3 regions of the Nocardioides sp. DN36 genome follow, and region 2 is predicted to be linked to each of the others. Evidence: predicted binding sites of a transcription regulator. Region 2 holds the regulator's gene; each other region holds the start of a gene.
What was found. The regulator LexA, encoded in region 2, represses DNA repair genes until DNA is damaged. The targets are predictions, from matches to a motif close to TCGAACANNTGTTCGA.

Region 1 (3,267 bases), 1.5 Mb from region 2:
AGCAGCAACAGCGTCGAGGTGAGGATGCGGCGCGCCCCCAGCCGGTCGATGAGGGTGCCGCCGGGGCCGACCACGAGGAAGCCCACCAGCGGCGGGACGCCGAGCAGGAGCCCGACGTCGCTGAGCGGGAAGCCGCGCACCTCGTGCAGGTAGACCACGTGGAAGGGCAGCACCAGGCCGGTGCCGAGGAACTCGAACACCACCACCGAGAGCAGCAGCTTGCCCTCGCGGGGCAGGTCGTGCCAGAACGAGGCGAGGCTGGGGCGCGGGGCGGTCGTGGTGCTCATCGCGGAGCAGTCTCCCAGTCGCCACCGACACCGGGCACGCGGTTTTCGGTCGCGGGAGGACGTGGACAGGCAGGCGTCGCCGGGTGGCCCCGGGGGAGGATGGGGCGGTGATCGACATCGACGCCACGGACGGACCGGTCGTGCTCGACGGCGGGCTCTCGACTGCCCTGGAGGAGCAGGGGGCCGACCTCGGCGGTGCCCTGTGGACGGCGCGGCTGCTGGGCGAGGAGCCGGAGCGGATCGCGCAGGCGCACCGCGCCTACTACCGGGCCGGTGCCCGGGTCGTGACGACCGCCAGCTACCAGGCCAGCGTCGAGGGGCTCGTCGCCGCCGGCCACGACCACGCGGAGGCGCGGCGGCTGATCACCTCCAGCGTGACGATCGCGCGGGAGGTCCGCGACGAGCTGGCGGACACCCGGCCGGGGCTGCTGGTCGCCGCATCGGTGGGTCCGTACGGCGCGTTCCTCGCCGACGGGTCGGAGTACCGGGGGAGGTACGGCGTGACCGCGGCGCGGCTGCGCGACTTCCACGCGCCCCGGCTGGAGCTGCTCGCGGAGTCCGGCCCGGACCTGCTCGCCGTCGAGACCGTGCCCGACTCCGACGAGGCCGAGGTCCTGGTCCCGCTGCTGGAGGACCTGGGCCTCCCCGCCTGGTTCAGCTACTCGGTGCGCGGCACCACCACGAACGCCGGCCAGCCGCTGGCGGACGCGTACGCCGTCCTCGCCGGCAGCCGGACCCTCGTCGCCGCCGGCGTCAACTGCTCCGAGCAGGCCGACGTGCTGGGCGCCGTACGCGCCGCGGTGGCCGCGACCGGTCTGCCGGCGGTGGCCTACCCCAACCGTGGCGGCAGCTGGGACCCCGTCACCAAGCAGTGGGCCTACGGTGACGCGCTCGACCTCGGTCTCGTCGACACCTGGGTGGCCGCGGGCGCCCGGTTCGTCGGCGGCTGCTGCGGCACCGGTCCGGCGGACATCGCCGCGCTGGCCGCTCGCGTGGCCGGATCACCGGCCGGCTGAGGTCAGAACACGTTCAGCGGGCGGAACTGCACCGAGATCCGCGGCCCGGAGTGGGCGACCTTGGGCACGGCGTGCTCCCAGGTCCGCTGGCACGAGCCGCCCATCACCACGAGGTCGCCGTGGCCCATCTCCACGGAGATCGACTCGCCGCCGCCACGCGGGCGCAGCACCAGCCGCCGCGGGTCGCCCACGGAGACGATCGCGACCATCGTGTCCTGGGTGCGGCCGCGGCCGATGGTGTCGCCGTGCCAGGCGACGCTGTCGCGGCCGTCGCGGTAGTAGCAGCACCCCGCGGTCACGAACGGCTCGCCGAGCTCGGGCAGGTAGTGGTCGGACAGGGCGTCGCGCGCCTCGGTGAGCACCGGGTGCGGCAGGTCCTCGCCCACGGCGTACGTGTGCAGCAGGCGCGGCACGTCGACCACCCGCTCGTACATCTCGCGCCTCTCGGCACGCCACGGCACCTCGGACACGAGCGTGGTGAACACGTCGTCGGCCCGGGGGAGCCAGGCCCGGTGCACGTCGACCCAGGCGCCTCGCGCCAGCCGCGTGCGCTCCAGCGCGTCGAAGGAGACCACCCCGGAGAGGGGTGCCTCGAAGAGGGTTCCCTGGAAGTCCATGCAGCGATGCTAGCGCGGCACGTCGAACACGTGTTCGACGAATCGCCGACGATCTCGGGGTGAGGTCAGGGTCGGCTCCGGGACGCAAGGGTCGCAAACCCGTGGCCGGGGCTTGCCCGACGCGGGATCGTGGACCCATGACGCAGACAGCTCCGGTCGACGCCGCCGGGACCGCGCTGCCCGCCGCCCGGGTGAGCCACCTGACCAAGACGTACGGCGAGGGCGCGGCGCTCGTGACCGCGCTCGACGACGTCTCGCTCGACCTCGCCACGGGGGAGTTCACCGCGGTGATGGGCCCCAGCGGCTCCGGCAAGTCCACGCTGATGCACTGCTGCGCCGCCCTCGACCGGCCCGACTCGGGCGAGGTGCTGATCGGCGGCCAGGACATCACCGGGCTCAAGGACAAGGCGCTCACCCGGCTGCGCCGCGACGAGATCGGCTTCGTGTTCCAGTCCTTCAACCTGGTGCCGACCCTGACCGCGGAGGAGAACATCCGGCTGCCGCTGGCCATCGCCGGGCGTCGCGCCGACGCCGCATGGTTCGACACCGTGATCGCGACCGTGCGGCTCGGCGACCGGCTCCGGCACAAGCCGAACGAGCTGTCCGGCGGCCAGCAGCAGCGGGTCGCCGTGGCCCGGGCGCTGGTGAGCCGGCCGCGCATCGTGTTCGCCGACGAGCCGACAGGCAACCTCGACTCCCGCTCGGGTGCCGAGGTCCTCGAGCTGCTCCGCCGCAGCGTCGACGAGTTCGGCCAGACCGTGGTGATGGTGACCCACGACCCGGTGGCGGCGGCGTACACCGACCGCGTCGTGTTCCTGGCCGACGGCCGGGTGGTCGACGAGCTGCGCGAGCCGAGCCGCGACCAGGTCCTCGAGATCATGACCCGCATGTCGGCGTCCGGACCGGGCGCCTGACGTGGTCCGCGCCGCCCTCAAGAGCCTGCTCGGGCGCAAGCTGCGCCTGATCATGAGCACGTTCGCGATCGTCCTCGGCGTCGCGTTCGTGGTCGGCTCGCTGGTCTTCTCCGACACCCTCAACCGCAGCTTCACGGCCCTGTTCGCCTCGACCGTCGGCGACGTCGTGGTGCGGCCGGTCGGCGGCACGACCGTCAACGGGGAGCCGTCCACGCAGACGATCCCGGCGCCGGTCCTCGACGACCTCCGCTCCGTGCCCGGCGCCGCGCGCGTGGACGGCAACGTGAGCTCGGTCGGCGCGTTCGTGGTCGGGACCGACAACAAGGTCGTCGGCGGCTTCGGGCCGCCCGCGCTGGGCGGCAACTGGACCGGCGCCCCCGCCGGGCACGGGCTGAAGGGCCTGGCGATCACCAGCGGCCACGCGCCGCACGGC
Region 2 (3,267 bases):
CCCGTCCCGGCGTACGTTCCGAAGATGGCCAGCGACCCGCGCGCCGACGCCGTCGAGGTGAACCTCGCGGAGTTCCACCGCGTCCTGGCCACCTCCCCGCTCGTCACGACCGGGACCGACCCCGACGTCACGACGTTCCGGACCGGACTGCCGCACCCGCTCTTCAACGACGTCGTCGGCGCCCGGTTCGCCCCCGGGACCGAGCAGGCACGCGTCGAGGAGACGGCGGCCCCGTTCATCGAGGCCGGGCTCCCGTTCCTGTGGTGGTGCGGCCCGTCCACCTGGTCCGAGGCCCTGGACCGCGCGCTCACCGGGATCGGCGCCCACCGCGAGGACAGTCCGGGCATGCACGTCCCCCTCGTCACCGAGGAGCACGGAGCCGAGACGAGCGCGGTGCCCGGCCTGGAGATCGCGCTCGGCACCGACGCGTCGGACCATGACGTCGCGCGACTCATGTGCGAGGTGTTCGAGATCCCCGGCTCCCTCGCCGCACCTCTCCGGGACTGGCTGACGGTCTTCGACCCGGCCTGCCTGGTGCACGCCGTGGCGAGCCTCGACGGCGAGCCCGTCGGCTGCGGCTCGGTGTGGATCACCGGACGCACGGCGGGCATCTACGACGTCGCGACGCTCCCGCAGGCCCGCAGGCGCGGTGTCGGGTACGCCGTCACGGCCGCCCTGATGCGCGAGGGACGGAGGCGTGGGTGCGACGAGTCGATCCTGGTCGCGAGCAGCATGGGGCGACCGGTCTACGAGCGGCTCGGCTACGTCGAGGTGTGCACCATGCCGCAGTACGTGTGGGCCCCCGACGACGCCTGATCACCCCCGTCACGACCCGCGACACGCCTTCGAACAGATGTTTGAATCACCCAGTCGATTTGGCTAGCGTGGTCCCCACTCGCCCGGGGCGCCCCGGAGCGTCCGCCGCAGAGCCTGGAGGCAGCCGCATGGCCACGAAGAAGTCCGACAAGGTCACCCAGCTTCCCGACGGCCCGCCCGACGCCACCGGCCTCACCCCGCGCCAGCAGCGCGTCCTGACCACGATCAGGAACTCCATCGAGAAGCGCGGCTACCCGCCGAGCATGCGCGAGATCGGCGACGCCGTCGGCCTGACCAGCTCCTCCAGCGTCGCCCACCAGCTCAAGGTGCTCGAGGAGAAGGGCTTCCTCAAGCGCGACCCCAACCGTCCCCGCGCCATCGAGGTGTTCCTGCCCGAGGTGATGGCCGCCCGCCGGTCGATCTCGGCAGCCGACGAGACGATGTACGACGAGACCGGCGTCGGCGACGCCGTGCCCGCGGCGCAGTACGTCCCCGTCCTCGGCCGGATCGCGGCCGGCGGCCCGATCCTCGCCGAGGAGCGGATCGAGGACGTCTTCCCCCTGCCCAAGCAGCTCGTCGGCGACGGCCAGCTCTTCCTGCTCGAGGTCTCCGGCGACTCGATGATCGACGCCGCCATCTGCAACGGCGACTACGTCGTCATCCGCCAGGAGCAGACCGCGCAGAACGGCGAGATCGTGGCGGCGATGATCGACGGCGAGGCGACGGTGAAGACCTTCCAGCGCAAGGACGGCCACGTCTGGCTGCTCCCTCACAACGACGCCTACGAGCCCATCGACGGCACCCACGCGACCATCCTCGGGAAGGTCACCGCGGTCCTGCGGCGAATGTGACCCCGAGGTAATAATGAGCGGGCTTCAGGGGGAGGTCAGGGGCATACTTGATAGCGATGTGCCCTGCCTGACCTGAGAGTGGACCCGTGAGCATCCCGAGCATTCCCGCGATCGTGGGTATCCGTAAGCGATACCCGCGTCTCGTGCGCGGCGTCCTCGAGCTGGCGCTGGTCCTGAGCCTGTGGGTCGCCTACAGCCTCTCGCGCCTCTTCGCCGACGCCGCGATGGGCCCTGCCCTGGCCCGCGCCCACGACCTCCTCCACATCGAGCGGCACCTCGGGATCCACTGGGAGGTGCCCCTCAACCATCTCTTCACCGACAACGACGTCATCGGGCTGATCGGCAGCTACTGGTACGCCACGCTCCACTACGTCGTCACCGCCGCCGTGCTGCTCTGGCTCTACCGGCTCGGCTCGCGCTGCTACATCCCGGCCCGACGGGCGCTCGCGATCGGCACCATCATCGGCCTGGTCGCCTACCTCCTGATGCCGACCGCCCCGCCGCGGTTCATCGAGGGGTACGTCGACGTGCTCAGCCTGCACGCCGCCGACGGCTGGTGGAGCGCGGACGCCTCCGCGCCGCGCGGCCTCGGCGGGCTCACCAACGAGCTGGCCGCGTTCCCGTCGCTGCACGCCGGCTGGGCGCTGTGGGTCGCGATCTCGCTGCAGCGGCACGCCCGCTGGCACTGGCTGCGGGTGCTCGGCTGGCTGTACGCCGCCGGCACCGCCGTCGTCATCGTCGGCACCGGCAACCACTGGGTGATCGACGTGGTCGTCGGCTGGCTGGTCGTGGTCGCCGGGTGGCTGGCCGCGGAAGGCATGCCCGCGCCGGTCGACGACGACGAGCTCGACCGCGAGCTCGACAGCCTGACCGCGACCCAGGGCTCGGCCGCGGCCGCCGCCGACTGACTCTCCCCGACTGGCTGCCCCGCTGACTCCCCGGCGACGCCCGGGTGAACTGACGGTGCTCACACCCCGCGCGCCGTCACCCCCACCCGGTCCCGTGCGTTGAGGACGCGTGAGCACCCCACGCGCCGCCACCCCGAAGCCCCTGCGAGCCCGGCCGCTGCCGCGGCGTACCGTCCTCGCGACCGGCGCCGCCGGCGGCGTCCTCGCCGGCCTCGCGCCGACCGCTGCACCGGCGACCGCGCAGGCCTCCCCGGCCCGGGAGGGTGGTGGCGCGTTCCGGCACGGCGTCGCGTCCGGGGACCCGCTCCCCACCGCCGTGGTCATCTGGACCCGGGTCACGCCCACCCCGGCCAGCACCCCCGGCTCCGGGAGGGGGCCGCGGGTGCGCGTGGCGTGGGAGGTGGCGACCGACGCACAGTTCCGCCACGTCGTGCGCAGCGGCAGCTTCGCCACCGGCCCCGAGCGCGACCACACCGTCAAGGTGGACGTGAAGGGGCTCGACCCCGCCCGGTGGTACCACTACCGGTTCCGCTGGGACGGCCACACCAGCCGGGCCGGGCGCACCCGCACCGCCCCGACACACGACGCCACCCCCGACCACCTGCGCTTCGGTGTCGTCTCCTGCGCGAACCTCCAGGCGGGCTGGTTCAGCGCCTACCGCGGGCTCGCCGCCCGCGACGACCTGCACGCGG
Region 3 (3,267 bases), 470 kb from region 2:
AGACCGCGTCAGGCGAAGTAGCGCAGGAGGAAGTCCTTGTCGGTGTCGCGCCCGCCCTCAGGGTCGGGGGCGTCCTCCGTCTCGTGGGTGGCGACCATCCGCTCGAGCGGGATGGCCGGCGGCAGCTTCGCGTACGGATTCGGCTCGGTGGGCGTCGCCTCCGGGCGTGACTCGTCGACCATGGTCGTCCTCCCCGCGTTCGGTCCTGCCAGTATGCCCCCGCCTGCGCAGTGCGCGCGGGTATGGCGGGCCACGGCTGCGGGTCCGTCGGATCTGTGTCTGCGCTGGTCGGCGGTCGGCCTACGTGCGTCTGGTGAACCTGACGTCTCCGTTGGCCAACCGGTCGGTGCCGAAGCGGGGGTCATGCGCCCGGTGGTGGTGCCAGGAGCAGAGGAGTACGCCGTCCTTGAGGTCGGTCTTCCCGCCACTGGCCCAGGGGGTCTCGGCGTGGTGGGCTTCGCACCAGGCGGCGGGGATCTCGCAGCCCTGGGCGCGGCAGCGTCGGTCGCGGATGACCAGGGCCTTGCGTTGCGCGGGTGAGAACAGTCTTCGCGAGCGGCCGAGGTCGAGGATCTCGGAGTCGCCGCCGAGGACGACGGGGATGATCTGGGCGGTGCAGGCCAGCCGGCGGGCCTCGGCGGCGGTGATCCGGTCGCCGGTGGCCAGCCCCGCGGCGCCGAGGCCGGCGTTGAGCTGGTCGAGGTCGATGGTGACCATCACGGTGGTGGCGGTGCCGCCGTGCTGCGGCAGCGCTTGGGCCGGCAGCTGCTCGAGGAGGGTGCAGAACGCCTCGCCCAGTCGGCGGGGGTAGGGCAGCCGCTCCACCTCGCTGCCCCCGCCCGGCTCCCCGAACGCACCGCCCGCGGGGTCGGAGCCAGAGTCGGGGTCGAGGTGGGAGCGGCGGGGTGCGGAGATGGCCTCGAGGTAGACCTTGAGCCGGGAGGCGACGTGGTCGGGGACCCGGATCGCGATGTCGGTGGACCCGTCCCCGCGTACGCGCATGGTCAGCCGGGTGGTGCGGCGGGCGGCGCGTTCCTCGGCCTCGAGCTTCCGCTGCTCCTCTTTGTCGGCGATCTCGGGGGCCAGCACCTCGAGCAGGTGCTCGCCGAGGCGTTTCAGTGCCCGGGGGCTGAAGTGGGCGGCCTGCTCGACCAGGTGGACCTCCGCCTTCGCCCTCAACGCGGGGCCGAGCCGGTCCGGCAGCCCGTCCAACGATTTCACGATCACGTGCGCCTGGGCCTGGTTGACCCGACCGTCCAGGCAGGCCGCCTGCAGCTGGGGCCAGCGGCGGTCCAGCGCCTCCCCGTGCCGGACCGCCCGCGCCACCGCCGAGTAGTCGGCGTGCTGGGTGCGCTCGGCCCAGGCGGCGATGTTCCGGTCACCCGTCTCGGTCACGAGGTCCTCGGCGTTGGCCAGCACCCGGCCGTACAGGGCGGCCAGCTGGTCGGCCGCCCGACCCAGCGCGGCCAGAGCGGTCTCCTTCTCGGCCGGGTCGAGGTAGCCGGGGTCGTAGCCGGCCAGGTCGGTGACCAGGGCGGTCAGGTCGCCGGCGCCGCGCACCAGGGGGTGCGTCATCGGGGTCGGGTTGACTGCCATGCCTCATTCTACAACTATCCGAGCATGTCTTCGAGTAAAATCTTTGGCTGTAGAGAGGCCGCGTGAAGATGCGGGCGAGCCCCTCTGAGCCGGCTCGGTCGTGCGGGGTTTCGAGGCTTCGTCGCTGGCGCTCCTCGCACCTCAACCGCCGAGGCGGCACGGAAGCCGGAGGTAGGGCACCGCCGCGCCGACCCGCAAGCCGGAAGCGGCCGCACCCCCGGGCCGACCTCGCCGTAACCAGCCAAAGACCCAAACCACAGCCGGCCGGAAAGCCGGCAAGCCACCTCAACCAGAAGGAACCCGCGGCGTACAAACGGCCGAGGCTCACCCTCCGAGCAGGACCGCGAGCTCCTCGAGGAACGGACGATCCGGCTCCAACCAGTCCACGTCCGAGAGCTCGTCCGCGGACAGCCACCGCACCAGGTCATGCTCGTGCGGCACCGGCTCCCCCGCGACCAACCGCACGACCGCCACGGTCAGCTCGTGCCGCTCGCCGATCGGCACCGCCCCGGGCAGCCACTGCAAGACCTCGACGGTGCAGCCGAGCTCCTCGCGGATCTCCCGCACCAGGGCGCCAGCGGGAGACTCGCCGTCCTCGACCTTGCCGCCCGGGAACTCCCACCGGCCGGCGGTGGCGGCGGGGCGGGTACGCCGCGCGGCGAGCACCCGTCCGTCGCGGACCACGGCGGCACCTACCACAGAAGCACGGGCGCCGGACACGAACGCGACCGTAGCCGAGAGTGGTTCATACCTGGGTGTGCTGCGGCCGTTCCGGGGAGACGATCTGCTCGCCGCCGCACCCGGAGCCAAGGATGTCTCTCCCATGTCCCGATCTCGTCTCGTCCTCCCCGCCCTGCTGTCCACCTCGCTCGCCCTCGGTGGCGTGAGCGTCATGCTCGCGGATCCCGGTGGCGCGGCGCCGCTGCCGACGGACTACTCCGCGAAGGTCAGCGCTGACCTGTGGCGCGTGAACGCGCTGGACCGGGATCTCACCGACGCCCAGGCCGCCGTACCCACAGACCTCTCCGTCTTCAGCGTCGACGGGACGATGTCCTCGACGACGAACCCGCGGGCACGCGCCGGTTCCTACAACCTCTCCGGCACCGCCGGCGAGGCCGCGGACGCCCGTCGGGGCGTCACGTCGGAGGCGACGCGTACGACGGACACCGGCGCACCGGCCACGGGCATCGCGCCCGGTGGTGCGGTCGCGGACACCCTCGACCTCGGTCAGGCGACTCTCGGCGCGGGCGGCCGCTGGGTCGGCGACAAGGGCTGCCTGACCACCGCCGACGGGCTCACCGACGGCTCCGCCTCGGGTGCCGGCGCGAGCCTCGCCTCGGCGCGGATCCCGACCGGGTCCTCCGGTGGGATCATCCTGCTGCCCGACGACATCCCCACCGAGATCCCCACGGCGCTGCCGTCGTCGACGGCCACGGGGCTGCCGACCAGCCTGCCCACCGGGCTGCCGACCACCACGGACGGCCCGACCATCATCCCGACCGAGCTGCCCTCCGACCTGCCGACCACGGGGCTGCCCACGCTCACTCTGCCGCCTGTCCCGACGATCAGCGTCCCGACCTTCCCGAGGCGCGGCACCGCCATGGCGCAGGGCGCGGCGGCCGACGTCGTGATGGCCAGCGTCCACCCCGGGTCGGTGCAGCAGCGGGTGGA

Region 1: ACZ43H_RS23340 (alpha-ketoglutarate-dependent dioxygenase AlkB) is a predicted target of LexA. The motif match lies at 1,943-1,958, and genes of this name have one in related genera.
Region 3: ACZ43H_RS13835 (HNH endonuclease signature motif containing protein) is a predicted target of LexA. The motif match lies at 1,615-1,630, and genes of this name have one in related genera.

Annotation. Positions count from the first base shown of each region.
Region 1 is NZ_AP043823.1:4,653,180-4,656,446, forward strand. It holds gene ACZ43H_RS23330 (MFS transporter) at 1-287, opposite strand, end outside; gene mmuM (homocysteine S-methyltransferase) at 395-1,303, shown strand; gene ACZ43H_RS23340 (alpha-ketoglutarate-dependent dioxygenase AlkB) at 1,306-1,920, opposite strand; gene ACZ43H_RS23345 (ABC transporter ATP-binding protein) at 2,058-2,834, shown strand; gene ACZ43H_RS23350 (ABC transporter permease) at 2,836-3,267, shown strand, end outside.
Region 2 is NZ_AP043823.1:3,164,307-3,167,573, forward strand. It holds gene ACZ43H_RS16020 (GNAT family N-acetyltransferase) at 25-816, shown strand; gene lexA (transcriptional repressor LexA) at 945-1,667, shown strand; gene ACZ43H_RS16030 (phosphatase PAP2 family protein) at 1,754-2,575, shown strand; gene ACZ43H_RS16035 (alkaline phosphatase D family protein) at 2,685-3,267, shown strand, end outside.
Region 3 is NZ_AP043823.1:2,692,877-2,696,143, forward strand. It holds gene ACZ43H_RS13830 (hypothetical protein) at 9-182, opposite strand; gene ACZ43H_RS13835 (HNH endonuclease signature motif containing protein) at 301-1,596, opposite strand; gene ACZ43H_RS13840 ((deoxy)nucleoside triphosphate pyrophosphohydrolase) at 1,921-2,280, opposite strand; gene ACZ43H_RS13845 (hypothetical protein) at 2,420-3,267, shown strand, end outside.